DNA from 3 places in the Pseudomonas sp. NPDC089530 genome. Region 2 is predicted to be linked to each of the others. Evidence: predicted binding sites of a transcription regulator. Region 2 holds the regulator's gene; each other region holds the start of a gene.
The links. The regulator FliA, encoded in region 2, starts transcription of late flagellar genes. The targets are predictions, from matches to a motif close to CTAAAGTTTNNNNNNNNNNNGCCGNTAA.
Positions count from the first base shown of each region.

Region 1: ACQKQA_RS07570 (methyl-accepting chemotaxis protein) is a predicted target of FliA. The motif match lies at 1,484-1,511, and genes of this name have one in related genera.
Region 3: ACQKQA_RS01860 (methyl-accepting chemotaxis protein) is a predicted target of FliA. The motif match lies at 1,612-1,639, and genes of this name have one in related genera.

Region 1 is NZ_JBNNVU010000012.1:92,063-96,382, reverse strand. Features, by position in the region: gene ACQKQA_RS07570 (methyl-accepting chemotaxis protein) at 1-1,459, opposite strand, end outside; gene ACQKQA_RS07565 (YbaN family protein) at 1,658-2,059, opposite strand; gene ACQKQA_RS07560 (biliverdin-producing heme oxygenase) at 2,153-2,761, opposite strand; gene ACQKQA_RS07555 (TonB-dependent receptor) at 2,881-4,320, opposite strand, start outside.
Region 2 is NZ_JBNNVU010000069.1:22,131-26,450, forward strand. Features, by position in the region: gene flhA (flagellar biosynthesis protein FlhA) at 1-833, shown strand, start outside; gene flhF (flagellar biosynthesis protein FlhF) at 845-2,170, shown strand; gene fleN (flagellar synthesis regulator FleN) at 2,289-3,119, shown strand; gene fliA (RNA polymerase sigma factor FliA) at 3,116-3,856, shown strand; gene ACQKQA_RS22185 (chemotaxis response regulator CheY) at 4,016-4,320, shown strand, end outside.
Region 3 is NZ_JBNNVU010000002.1:181,907-186,226, forward strand. Features, by position in the region: gene ACQKQA_RS01860 (methyl-accepting chemotaxis protein) at 1-1,486, opposite strand, end outside; gene ACQKQA_RS01865 (undecaprenyl-diphosphate phosphatase) at 1,772-2,602, shown strand; gene ACQKQA_RS01870 (DUF1294 domain-containing protein) at 2,602-3,027, shown strand; gene ACQKQA_RS01875 (MmcQ/YjbR family DNA-binding protein) at 3,024-3,368, opposite strand; gene ACQKQA_RS01880 (LysR substrate-binding domain-containing protein) at 3,392-4,300, opposite strand.

The DNA of each region.
Region 1 (4,320 bases), on a different contig from region 2:
CGACGTCGTGGGCCGTGGCGCTCATTTCGTTGGAGGCGGTGGCCACCTGGTCGATCTCGCGGAACTGCACCTGCATGCCTTCGCTGGTCTGGCGGGCGATCTCCGAGGACTGGTCGGCGGTGCCGCGGGCGTCGCTGATGCTCTGCTTGATCTGGGCGATGGTCGGTTGCAGCTTGTCGAGGAAGCGGTTGAACCAGCCCACCAACTTGCCCAGTTCGTCTTTCTTGGCGTAGTTCAGGCGCTGGGTCAGGTCGCCGTCGCCGCTGGCGATTTCCTTGAGCATCTGCGCGACGCTGTTGATCGGCCGGGTCACGCCGGAGGCGGTCAGCCAGATCAGCAGCAGGCCGAGCACGCCGGCGACTGCCGCCACCAGCAGGGATATCAGGGTGCCCTGGGTCTGGGACTCGTCGAGCACGGCCTGCAGCTTCACCGAGTCGGCCAGCAGCACCTGCTCCGGCAGGTCGATCACCACGCCCCAGGGGCGGGCGCCGGGGATCGGGCTGACCGGGTACACCGCGCGGATCAGGTCGCCCTGCTTGAGGATTTTCGGCGCAGTGCCGCCCAGGGTTTGCAGGACATCCTTGCCGTCGGCGCCCAGGGTCTCGGCGATGCCCTTGCCGACCTTGGCCGCATCGTTGCTGTAGGCGGCGAGGACCCCGCTGCCGGCAACGATCAGCATGTGCCCGGCACCGTCGAACAGCCCGCGCTGGGAGTCGACGGCCGCGGCTTGCAGGGCATCCAGGGCGATGTCCACGCCGACCACGCCTATGACCTTGCCCTCGACGATCAGCGGCAGGGAAATGGTGGTCATCAGCATCAGCTTGCCGCCCACGGTGTCGGCATACGGCTCCAGCAGGCAGCTGCGCTTGTTGTCGCGCGGGCAGGTGTACCAGCTGTTGTAGGGGGTGCCGCTGAGGCTCAGGGTGGTCTTGTTCATGTCTTCTTCGACCATCACCGTGTTCAGCCCGGTGCCACCGGCGCGGCTCCAGTAACTGGCGAAGCGTCCGGCTTCGTTGGAGACCCGTGCGGCGTCGTTGGCGAATTCGCTGTCCTTGCCGTCGAGGGCGTTGGGTTCATAGGCGAGCCAGACGCCCAGCACCTGGGTGTTGCGCTCGAAGGCGGTCTTCAGGCTGTGGTTGAGTTCTTCGCGCAGGGCCTGGGCGTCCAGCCCGCGCTTGCCGGCCATGGCCCGCAGGTCGCTGACCTGGTCGGCCAGGGCGGTGATCACCAGCAGGCTCTCGCCAAAGGTTTTCTGCACCCGCACCGCCTGCTCGGCGGCCCGGGCCTGCAGCAGGTTCTGCACGCTGTCGGTGAGCATCCGCGAGCTGGAACTGCTGACCAGCTGATCGTTCTGGTTGGTCTGGTAGATGTTCATCCCGACGATCAGGCCCACCACGCCGAGCAGGCACAGTCCGGACAACAGCACGATTTTCAGGCGAATGGACAGAGAGTCGAACATAAGGCGATCTCGCGAATGGACAGGTGATGGGCGGTGAGTCGAGTGACTCCAGTCGCCAAATCCATTCAGCGCCATGCCCGAAACATCGGCTTGGGTAGGATTTGTCTGAATAAAAGCCGACGAGCGGTCACATGTTTGACATACACGGGAGAACGCCGGTCAGCGGGCCCCGTGAACGGGAGGCGAGGGCGATTGCGCTCAGGAGGCCTGGGCCAGAGCCTCCGGGCGCGACCAGATCCACAGGTTGCCCAGGCCCATCCCGGCCAATGCCAGGTACAGGGTCCAGTGATGGTTGAGCAGGCTCAGCATCAGGCCAGCGCACAGCAGCATGCTGACGGTGGCGCTGATCTTGGCCCGGCGGCTGACGATCCGGCCGTTGCGCCAGTTGCTCAGGATGGGGCCGAACAGGCGGTGGTTTTCCATCCAGGCGCTCAGGCGCGGCGAGCTTTTGGTCGCGGCCCAGGCGGCCAGGAGCACGAACTCGGTGGTGGGCAGGCCGGGGATGACGATGGCGATCAGGCCGATGGCCAGGCTGACGTAGGCCAGGCAAGCGAAGAACAGGCGGGAAGCTTTGGACGGGGATCGGGTCTTGCCGGTCATGGGTTCGCTGATGAGGTGACGAGCATAGGGGCAGTCTGCAACGGTTATCGGCCAGCCCGCGCCTTAGAGAGGCGGGCTGGCTCGCGCACTATATCAGGCCAGTTCGGGGGCCGTGGCGTAGGCCTGTTCCAGCAGCACGGTAAACCGGGTGAAGGCATCCAGCGCGCCTTTTTCCGCGGCGGCTTCTTCTTCGGCGCTCAGTTGCAGGCCGTCGAGGATGCGGGTGAAGGTTTTCCAGCCCTCGGCGCGACCGCCGGCCGGTTCGCCCAGGTGCCGGGCGCCGAAGGTTTCACTGAGGCCCAGGCCCACCGCGCGCTTGATCAGGAACGCCGCGCCGAGCTTGGAGCCTTCGGAGACGAACAGCCAGCCCAGGGCTTCGGCCTTGCTCGGGTTGTGCAACGCGCCCGCTACCGGGGCCGGGACTTCGGTGTCCAGGTCCGCCAGGTCGGCCTTGGCTGCCTCGGCGCGGCAGCGCTGGGCCAGGTCCGGGACGATGGCGATCAGCGCCGGGTCGTTGTACAGCGCCACCAGTTCGGACTGGAACAGGTACTGGGCGACGACGAAGCGGGCGAAGCTGCTGGCGCTCTCAAAGGGCGCATGGGCCTTGACCAGGGCGTCGAGCTTGGCATGGGGTTCGTGGGTGATCTGGTTCAGGCGCTGGGAGCGCAGGCTCGGACGCTGGGTGGAATCGGGGGCAGTCATGACGATGTCCTTGAAGAATGAAAATGAGATGCAGTTGCTAACTAGACGAACAAGAAGACGCGGCACAGTAAAAAAACCTCACTGCGCCCCATCGAAAAGCGCAGTGAGGGGGCACGGGCTCAGATGTCCCAGATCAGGTTGACCGCGAAGTTGCGGCCCGGCTGGGTCAGGCGGTCGAGGTTGGCCGGGCTGAGGACGGCGGCCTCGCCGACGCTGTCGTAGCCGCGCACGTCGTCCCACAGCCAGTACTTCTTGTCGGTCAGGTTGTAGACGCCGGCGCTGACGGTGACGTCGTCGGTGACCTTGTAGAAACCGGTCAGGTCGAGCACGCCGTAGCCCGGGGTCTTGAACTGGCCGCTGGTGCCATCCGGGGTCTTGAAGCTGCTGCTGTCGACGCGGTCCTTCTTTTTCACCAGGGTCCAGCTGAGCAGGGCGCCGTAGTGGTCCTGGTCGTAGCCCAGACCGAACACGCCGGTCAGCGGGTTGACCGCGTTCAATGGCTCGCCGGTGTCGTTGTTGCGACCGTAGGCGTAGGCCACCGAGCCCTGGGTGTAGAGGCCCTGGGGGGCGCCGAGGGCGTCCAGGTTCAAGCGGCCTTTGACTTCCACGCCCTTGATGGTGGCGTGCTTGATGTTGTTGCTCTGGAACGTCAGTTCGTCGTAGCCCGGTTTCACCGCGTCTTCGTTGATGAAATCGCGGTACTTGTTATAGAACACCGCCACGTCGAAGTTGCCAGACTCGAAGTTGCCGCGCAGGCCGGTTTCATAGCTCTGGCTCTTCTCCGGTTCCAGGTTCGAGTTCGGGGCCACGCGGTAGCCGGTGGTGGTGTTCTCGAAGCGGCCGTACAGCGCCTTGGCGCTCGGGGTACGGAAGCCTTCGGCGTACTGGCCGTACCAGGTGTACTGGTCGCTCAGGGCGTAGGTCAGGCCGAACTTGGGCGAGACCCGGTGCCAGGTCTTGTTCTCGTCGCTCACCGAGCCCCGGCCGTCGGCGGACACGGTGTTGAGGAACTCCTGGGTCACGTGGGGCTTGAGCTGGGTGTAGTCGTAGCGCAGGCCCGGCAGGAAGGTCCAGCGGTTCCAGCTGATCTGGTCCTGGGCGAACAGGCTGTAGGTGTTGATGGTCGGGTCCGGGAAGTCGCTGGACTTCTTCAGCACGTCGGCCGGGCTGATGGCGCCGACCGCCGTGCAACCGCGGCCGACCGCCAGGCAGGTGCCGCTGCCGCTGCGCGAGCCGGTGACCTTCTCCTGCTTGACGGTGGCGCCGTAGGTCAGCAGGTGCTCGGTTTCGCCGAGGGCGAAGGCCTTGTCGGCCTGGGCGTCGAGTACCCACTGTTTCTCTTCGTAGAGGGTCTGGCGGCTGCGCATGACGTTGCGGACGAACGGGAAGTAGTTTTCCAGGGTGCTCTGGTCGGTCTTGGCGATCTGGTAGTTCAGGCTCCACTTGAGGTGGTCGGCCACCAGGCTATCGAGGGCGAAGCGGTTGTCCAGGCCGAAGCGCTCGCGGGTGATGGTGTCGTTGCCGGTGCGCGAGCGATACATGCCCTGCGGCCGGCCGGC
Region 2 (4,320 bases):
GGGTGATCCTGGCCGAGGCCGAGATCTACCCGGATCGCGAACTGGCGATCAACCCGGGGCAGGTCTACGGCTCGCTCAATGGCATCACCGCCAAAGATCCGGCCTTCGGCCTGGAGGCGGTCTGGATCGAGATCAGCCAGCGCGCCCAGGCGCAGTCGCTGGGTTACACCGTGGTCGACGCCAGTACTGTGGTCGCCACCCACCTCAACCAGATTCTGTACAAGCACTCCAGCGAGCTGATCGGCCACGAAGAAGTCCAGCAGCTCCTGCAATTGCTGGCCAAGGGCTCGCCAAAGCTGGCGGAAGAGCTGGTGCCGGGCGTTCTCTCCCTGTCCCAGTTGCTCAAGGTGCTGCAGGCGCTGCTGGCCGAACAGGTGCCGGTGCGGGATATCCGCAGCATCGCCGAAGCCATCGCGAACAATGCCGCCAAGAGTCAAGATACTGCCGCTCTGGTGGCGACCGTGCGCGTCGGATTGTCGCGCGCCATCGTGCAAAGCATTGTAGGGACTGAGTCTGAGCTGCCTGTGATCACCTTGGAACCAAGGTTGGAACAAATCTTGCTCAATAGTCTGCAGAAGGCAGGACAAGGCTCGGAAGAGGGCGTTCTGCTGGAGCCAAGCATGGCTGAGAAGCTGCAGCGTTCGTTGATCGAAGCCGCGCAGCGCCAGGAAATGCAAGGTCAACCGGTGATTCTGCTGGTAGCCGGTCCGGTTCGCGCGATGCTCTCGCGCTTCGGGCGCCTGGCGGTCCCGGGCTTGCACGTGTTGGCCTATCAGGAAATTCCCGACAACAAGCAAGTGACCATCGTTGCGACAGTAGGGCCCAACGGCTGAGGTAGTGGGTTATGCAAGTTAAGCGTTTTTTCGCCGCCGATATGCGTCAGGCCATGAAGCTGGTTCGTGATGAGCTGGGCGCCGACGCCGCCATCATTGGCAACCGCCGCATCGCCGGCGGTGTCGAACTGACGGCTGCCCTGGATTACAAGCTGTCGGCCCTGGCGCCCCGGGTGCCGAACATGGAGCTCGAGGACGAGCTGCGCAAGACTCAATCGCGCATCGTCACCGCCCAGGCCGAGCTGAGCCTGCGTGGCGATGGCGACACCAATGCCAACACCAATCGCCAGCTGTTCGCCGGCCTGCCGCTGACCGCCGCCGAGCCGCTGATCGAACCCACCTTCAGTGAGCCGCAGCGTCCGGCCCCGGTCGTCGCCGCGCCGGCCGCCGTCGATCCGCGGGCATTCGACTCGATGCGTTTCGAACTCAATGGCCTGCGCGAGCTGCTGGAAGTCCAGCTCGGTTCCCTGGCCTGGAGCCAGTTGCAAGGCAGCCGGCCCGAGCAGGCCAACCTCTGGCGGCGCCTGCAGCGTATCGGCCTGTCCGGTCCGCTGGCCCGCGACCTGCTGGCGCTGATCACGGACATCGACGAGCCTCGCCAGGCCTGGCGCATGCTGCTGGCCCACCTGGCGCGGATGATCGTGATCCCGGAAGCCGAGCCGCTGGAAGAGGGCGGTGTGATCGCCATGGTCGGCCCCGCCGGCATGGGCAAGACCACCACCCTGGCCAAGCTGGCGGCCCGCTACGTTCTCAAGTACGGCGCACAGAACATCGCGCTGGTGAGCATGGACAGCTACCGCATCGGCGCCCAGGAGCAGCTCAAGACCCTGGGCCGCATCCTCAATGTCTCGGTGACCCATGTCGACCCGGGCCAGTCCCTGGCCCAGGCCCTCGATCCGCTGCTGCGCAAGCGCGTGGTGCTGATCGATACTGCCGGTCTGCAAGCCAGCGACCCGGCCCTGCGCATGCAGCTGGAAAGCCTGGCCGGTCGCGGGATCCGCGCAAAAAATTATCTGGTCTTGGCAACCACCAGCCAGAAACAGGTTCTAACCGCCGCATACCACAGCTACAAGCGTTGCGGGCTGGCCGGCTGCATCCTGACTAAACTGGATGAAACCGCCAGCCTTGGTGAGGTGCTGAGCCTGGCGATCAGTCACGAACTCCCCGTTGCCTATCTGACCGATGGCCCACGGATTCCAGACGATCTGCACTTGCCGCGCCGGCACCAGCTGGTCAGTCGTGCGGTGAGCGTGCAGATGCAGGAAGAACCCAGCGAAGAAGCCATGGCCGACATGTTCGCTGACCTCTACCACAACCCGGCCAAACGGGTGGGCTGAGGGATTCATGAAAAGATTGCAATGTACCTACATCGATGGTCTGCCAGGCATTGTTCCGTTGGTGAACGCGCAGCCAGTTATGTGGCCCCGTCTAAGTAAGACAAGGTAAAGAAAGAACATGGGCAGCATGCATCCCGTACAGGTGATCGCGGTGACCGGCGGCAAAGGTGGCGTCGGCAAGACTAACGTGTCAGTGAACTTGTCCCTGGCCCTAGCGGAGCTCGGTCGGCGCGTCATGCTGCTGGACGCCGACCTGGGGCTGGCGAACGTCGACGTCCTGCTGGGTCTGACGCCCAAACGGACCCTTGCCGATGTCATCGAAGGCCGCTGCGAGCTGCGCGACGTGCTGCTGCAGGGGCCGGGCGGCATCCGTATCGTGCCGGCGGCGTCCGGCACCCAGAGCATGGTGCACCTGAGCCCGGCGCAGCATGCCGGTCTGATCCAGGCCTTCAGCGATATCGGCGACAACCTCGACGTACTGGTGATCGACACCGCTGCGGGTATCGGTGACTCGGTAGTCAGTTTTGTCCGCGCCGCCCAGGAAGTGCTGCTGGTGGTCTGCGACGAGCCGACCTCGATCACCGATGCCTACGCGCTGATCAAGCTGCTCAATCGCGATTACGGCATGAACCGCTTCCGCGTGCTCGCCAACATGGCGCAGAGCCCCCAGGAAGGTCGCAACCTGTTCGCCAAGTTGACCAAGGTCACTGATCGCTTCCTGGACGTGGCTCTACAATACGTCGGCGCCGTGCCTTACGACGAATGCGTGCGCAAGGCCGTGCAAAAGCAGCGTGCGGTCTATGAGGCGTTTCCCCGTTCGAAGTGCGCGCTGGCCTTCAAGGCCATTGCACAGAAAGTCGATACCTGGCCATTGCCGGCCAACCCACGTGGGCATCTGGAATTTTTCGTCGAGCGACTCGTGCATCAAACAGCGGGACCGGTGCTATGAGCGCCAGCGGCTTCAATCTTTACCGCAAGTCGGCACGTGACAGCCAGTACGAACTGATCGAGCGCTATGCGCCGCTGGTCAAGCGTATTGCCTATCACCTGCTGGCGCGCTTGCCGGCCAGCGTCCAGGTCGAGGACCTGATCCAGGCCGGGATGATCGGCCTGCTCGAAGTGTCGACCAAGTACGACGCGAGCAAGGGCGCGAGTTTCGAGACCTACGCGGGTATCCGTATCCGTGGGGCGATGCTCGACGAGGTGCGTAAAGGTGACTGGGCGCCGCGTTCGGTGCATCGCAATACCCGGATGGTGAGTGACGCGATCCGCGCAATTGAAGCTAAAACCGGTCGCGACGCTAAAGATCATGAAGTTGCGGCCGAACTTCAATTGAGTCTCGATGATTATTACGGGATTTTGAACGACACCTTGGGCAGTCGCCTGTTCAGCTTCGACGACCTGTTGCAGGACGGCGAGCATGAAGGGCTGCATGAGGATGGCGCGAGTGCTCATCTCGAGCCGTCGCGCGACCTGGAGGACGAACGTTTCCAGGCTGCGCTGGCGGATGCGATTGCCAATTTGCCGGAGCGTGAGCGACTGGTCTTGGCGCTGTACTACGACGAAGAGCTGAATCTCAAGGAAATCGGTGAGGTCCTGGGGGTCAGCGAATCGCGGGTCAGCCAGTTACACAGCCAGTGCGCGGCCCGTTTGCGGGGGCGTTTGGGGGAGTGGCGAGCGCGCTGACAGGCAGTGTGGGGACACTGCGGACGAGACTGGCACGAGGTTGTCGGTCTTGCGGCGTGTATTCCATGCAGTCGTTGAGTGCTCTGCCTGATTGATTGAATGGCGCGTCCAGGTGCTGGACGCGTTTAAGACTGCTTGGAGGTCGAATTGGACAAGAACATGAAAATCCTCATCGTTGATGACTTCTCAACGATGCGGCGGATCATCAAGAACCTGTTGCGTGACCTGGGGTTCACCAACACGGTCGAGGCCGACGATGGCACCACCGCCATTCCGGTTCTCAACAGTGGGAGCATCGACTTTCTGGTAACGGACTGGAACATGCCTGGCATGACCGGTATCGATCTGCTGCGCCACGTGCGCGCCGATGAAAAACTCAAGCACCTGCCGGTACTCATGGTGACCGCTGAAGCCAAGCGCGAACAGATCATCGAAGCGGCCCAGGCCGGAGTAAACGGCTACGT
Region 3 (4,320 bases), on a different contig from region 2:
CATGGGCCTGTTGCAGGGTGGCGCTGGCGATGGAGGTGTTCAGTCCATTGAGGTTGCGCAGGGCCTGGCCGATGGCATTCAGGCTTTCCCCGGCCAGCCCGGCCTGCTCGATGGTCTGCTGCGACACCCGGCTGCTGTCGCTGATGACCTTGACCGCGGCTTCCGAATGCCCCTGCAGGCGTTCGATCATCGACTGGATCTCGGCGGTGGACTTCTGGGTGCGCTGGGCCAGCAGGCGTACCTCATCGGCCACCACGGCGAACCCGCGACCCTGTTCGCCAGCCCGGGCGGCTTCGATCGCTGCGTTGAGCGCCAGCAGGTTGGTCTGCTCGGCGATGGAGTGAATCACCTCCAGCACGCTGCCGATCTGGGTGCTTTCCTGGGCCAGGGTGCGGATCACCTCCACCGCCTGGTCGATGGTCCCCGAGAGCCGGTCGATCTGCTGCAGGCTGCCGTCGATATTGACCTGACCCTGCTGGGCCTGGGCTTCGGCGTCGCGCATTTCGCTGGCGGCCTGTTCGGCGTTCTTCGCCACGTCCTGGACGCCGTAGGTCACTTCGTTGATGGCGGTGGCCACCAGTTCCATCTGCTGCGACTGCTGCTGGCTGCGTTCCTGGGCCTGGTTGGCGTTGTCGCCCAGGTCGGTGGAGGACTGCGCCAGGGCTGAGGCCGACACCTGCAACTGGCTGACGACAAGACGCAGCTTGGCGGTGAAGCCATTGAAGTGCCGGGCCAGTTCGGTGACTTCGTCCTGGCCGTGGGTGTCGAGGCTACGGGTCAGGTCGCTTTCGCCGCTGGCGATGTTGGCCATGGCGTGCACGGTTTCCTGCAGCGGGCGGACGATGCTGCGGGCGATCAGCATGACCAGCAGGGCCATGAGCACGGCAATGGCAATGCCAACGACCGACGCGTTGACCACCTGGCTGCGGAACTCGACCTGTACGTCGTCGATGTACACCCCGGAGCCGATGATCCAGCCCCAGGGCTCGAACAGCTGGACGTAGGAGGTCTTCTGCACCGGCTCGCTGGCGCCCGGCTTCGGCCAGCGATAGTTGATCATGCCGGCGCCCTTGGCCTTGGCGATGGCCACCATTTCGTTGAACACGGCAAAGCCGTCCGGGTCGCGGATCGCCGCGAGGTTCTGGCCGTCGAGCTTGGGGTTGGCCGGGTGCATGACCATGACCGGGGTCAGGTCGTTGATCCAGAAGTAGTCGCTCTGGTCGTAGCGCAGGCCGCGGATGGCGCTCAGCGCCTGCTTCTGCGCCGTCGCGCGATCGAGAGTGCCGGCGCTTTCCAGGCCATGGAAATAGGCCAGGACGCCGTTGGCGGTCTGCACCACATGCTGGGTTTTCTGCGCCTTGGCCTGGTACAGGTCGTCATGAATCTGCTTGAGCATCAGCATGCCCAGGGTCAGCAGCATGAGGACCGCTACAATCAGGATGAGCCACAGTCGGCGGCTGATCGACATTCTGCGTAAGCTGTTCATGAATCTGTCACTCCCGATCGTTTTTCTTGTAATAGAACGTCCTGTACATCCGTCATGCTGCTCCTTGCATCCAGGCCCATCGGATTCTCTCAACGCGACAGCGTTTATCGAGTATGTCTGCTAGGATTTCGGCCTCATCGCGAAAAACCTGAATCCGGCTGATTTTTCACGGAATTTTCAAGGGCGATGGTGATCCTATTGCGTCTGCGAATCCGCGACGCTCGCGTCAGTGAACATTGAAGAAAAACTAAAAAGGCATGCCACGGCATGACCTTCGGGGGATTGATGGAACTTTGGACGGCCGTACAGGCACTGATTTTAGGCATCGTAGAAGGGCTGACAGAGTTTCTGCCCATCAGCAGCACCGGTCACCAGATCATCGTCGCCGACTTGCTCAACTTCGGCGGCGAGCGCGCCATGGCGTTCAACATCATCATTCAACTGGGCGCCATTCTCGCGGTGGTCTGGGAGTTTCGCCGCAAGATCCTCGACGTGGTCACGGGCTTGCCGACCCAGCGCAACGCCCAGCGTTTTACCGCCAATCTGCTGATTGCCTTCCTGCCCGCCGTGGTGCTGGGGGTGATCTTCGCCGACCTGATCCACAAATACCTGTTCAACCCGATCACCGTTGCCACGGCGCTGGTGGTGGGGGGCGTGATCATGCTCTGGGCCGAGCGCCGGCAGCATGAAGTGCACGCCAACACGGTGGACGAGATCAGTTGGAAAGACGCCTTGAAGGTCGGTTTCGCCCAGTGCCTGGCGATGATCCCGGGCACCTCGCGTTCGGGCTCGACCATCATCGGCGGCCTGTTGTTCGGCCTGTCGCGCAAGACCGCCACCGAGTTCTCGTTCTTCCTGGCCATGCCGACCATGGTCGGTGCGGCGGTCTACTCGGGCTACAAGTACCGCAACCTGTTCCAGCCGGACGACCTGCCGGTATTTGCTGTCGGTTTCATCGTCTCGTTCATCTTCGCGATGATCGCGGTCAGGGGCCTGCTCAAGTTCATCGCCAACCATAGCTACGCGGCGTTCGCCTGGTACCGCATTGTCTTCGGCCTGGTGATCCTGGCCACCTGGCAGTTCGGCTGGGTCGACTGGGCCGCGGCCCACAACTGATGGACGCGCGTAACCCGAACCGCCCCGGCCAGGCCGCCGGGGCGCGGATCCAGCAGCCACGGCTCAAGGCCGCGGTCTTCATGCTGCTCTGCGCCTTGCCGTTGTGGGGCTCGTTGCTGCTGGGCGTGAAGGGGATTTCCTGGGTGCCGCTGGCAGCCTATGGCGTGGTCAGCCTGTTGACGTTTTTCCTTTACTGGAGCGACAAGCGCAAGGCCCGCAGCGATAGCTGGCGGACCCCGGAAAACGTCCTGCACGCCGTGGAGCTGGCCGGCGGCTGGCCCGGTGCCTTGCTGGCGCAGCAGGCGTTCCGCCACAAGACCCGCAAGCTTTCCTATCAACTGGTGTTCTGGCTGATCGTGCTGCTGCACCAGGTGTTCTGGATCGACCGGCTGTTTCTCCAGGGCAGCCTGTTCTCGCTGTTCTAGAGCAGCAAACCCACCTGTACCCGCTTGGGCAGCTTGCTCACCACCAGTTGGTGGGAGCGCTGTAACAAGTCCCGCAATTCATCGGCCGCCAGGGGGTAGGGCGTCTGCATGATGATCCAGTGCGCCCGGGCCAGGTAGGGCGCCGGGGCGATGCCGGGACGGTCGACATGGCCGAGGAACAGCTCCTGGTCCACCTTGAACGCCAGCGATTCGCCCCGCAGGTTCTGCAGGGCGAACATCTTGTTGCCGGCCACGGAAAATACCCGTACGCCGCCCCATTTGTAGTCTTCGCGCGCGCCGGGCAAGCCCAGGCAGAAGTGCGCCACATCCGCTTCAGTCATGGTTTTTCCTTTTATCGCGCCCGTTACAGGGTTCGGTCTCCGCAGCCTTTGAAGGCTTCGCTCACATGGTCGATCCAGGCCCTGACCGCCGGCAAGACCCCGCGTCGATGAGGGTAGACCGCCTGCAACCAGCCGCCAGGCAGCGACCAGTCGGGCAGCAGTTGCACCAACTGGCCATCTTGCAGCTCTTCTTCGCAATACATCATCGGCAGGACCGTACAACCCAGGCCGGCGAGGGCGCTGGTGCGGCGCACGAGGAAGTCCTCGACCCCCAGGCGTGCCTCCAGCGCCAGGTCGCATTTGTTGCCCTGGGCATCGAGCATGCGCAGGTGCACCAGGCGGTCGGCCTCCAGTGCACCTAGCACCGGCACCCGGTGCAGATCCTCGGGGCTCTCGACCGGCCACTGTCGGGCGAACGCCGGGCTGGCGACGATCACGGTCTGCGCCGGGCGCAGGCGCCGGGTCACCAGCAAGGGGTCTTCGTCGCCATGTTCACGAACCCGCAGCGCCACGTCGATGCCTTCGGCCACCACATCGACCCGGCGGTTGAGCAACTGCATGTCCAGTTGTACCTGGGGGAATTGCTCGAGGAAGGAGGCGACCACGTTCGGCAACATATGCTGGGCCAGGCCGATCGGGCAGGACACCCGCAGGCGTCCGCGGGGTTCGCTGGACATGCTGGCCACCGCCTCATCGGCCATTTCCGCCTCCAGCAGCATGGCCTGGCAATGCCGCAGATAACGCTCGCCGACCGCGGTCAGCTTCAGTTGCCGGGTGGTGCGTTGCAGCAGCCGGGTGTGCAGCCGCTCTTCCAGTTCGGCGATACGCCGCGACAAACGGGATTTGGGAATGCCCAGTAAACGCCCGGCGGCGGCGAAACCACCGGCTTCCACCACCTTGGCGAAGTAATAGAGATCGTTGAGGTCTTGCATGGGATGGCTCGACTGTCCTG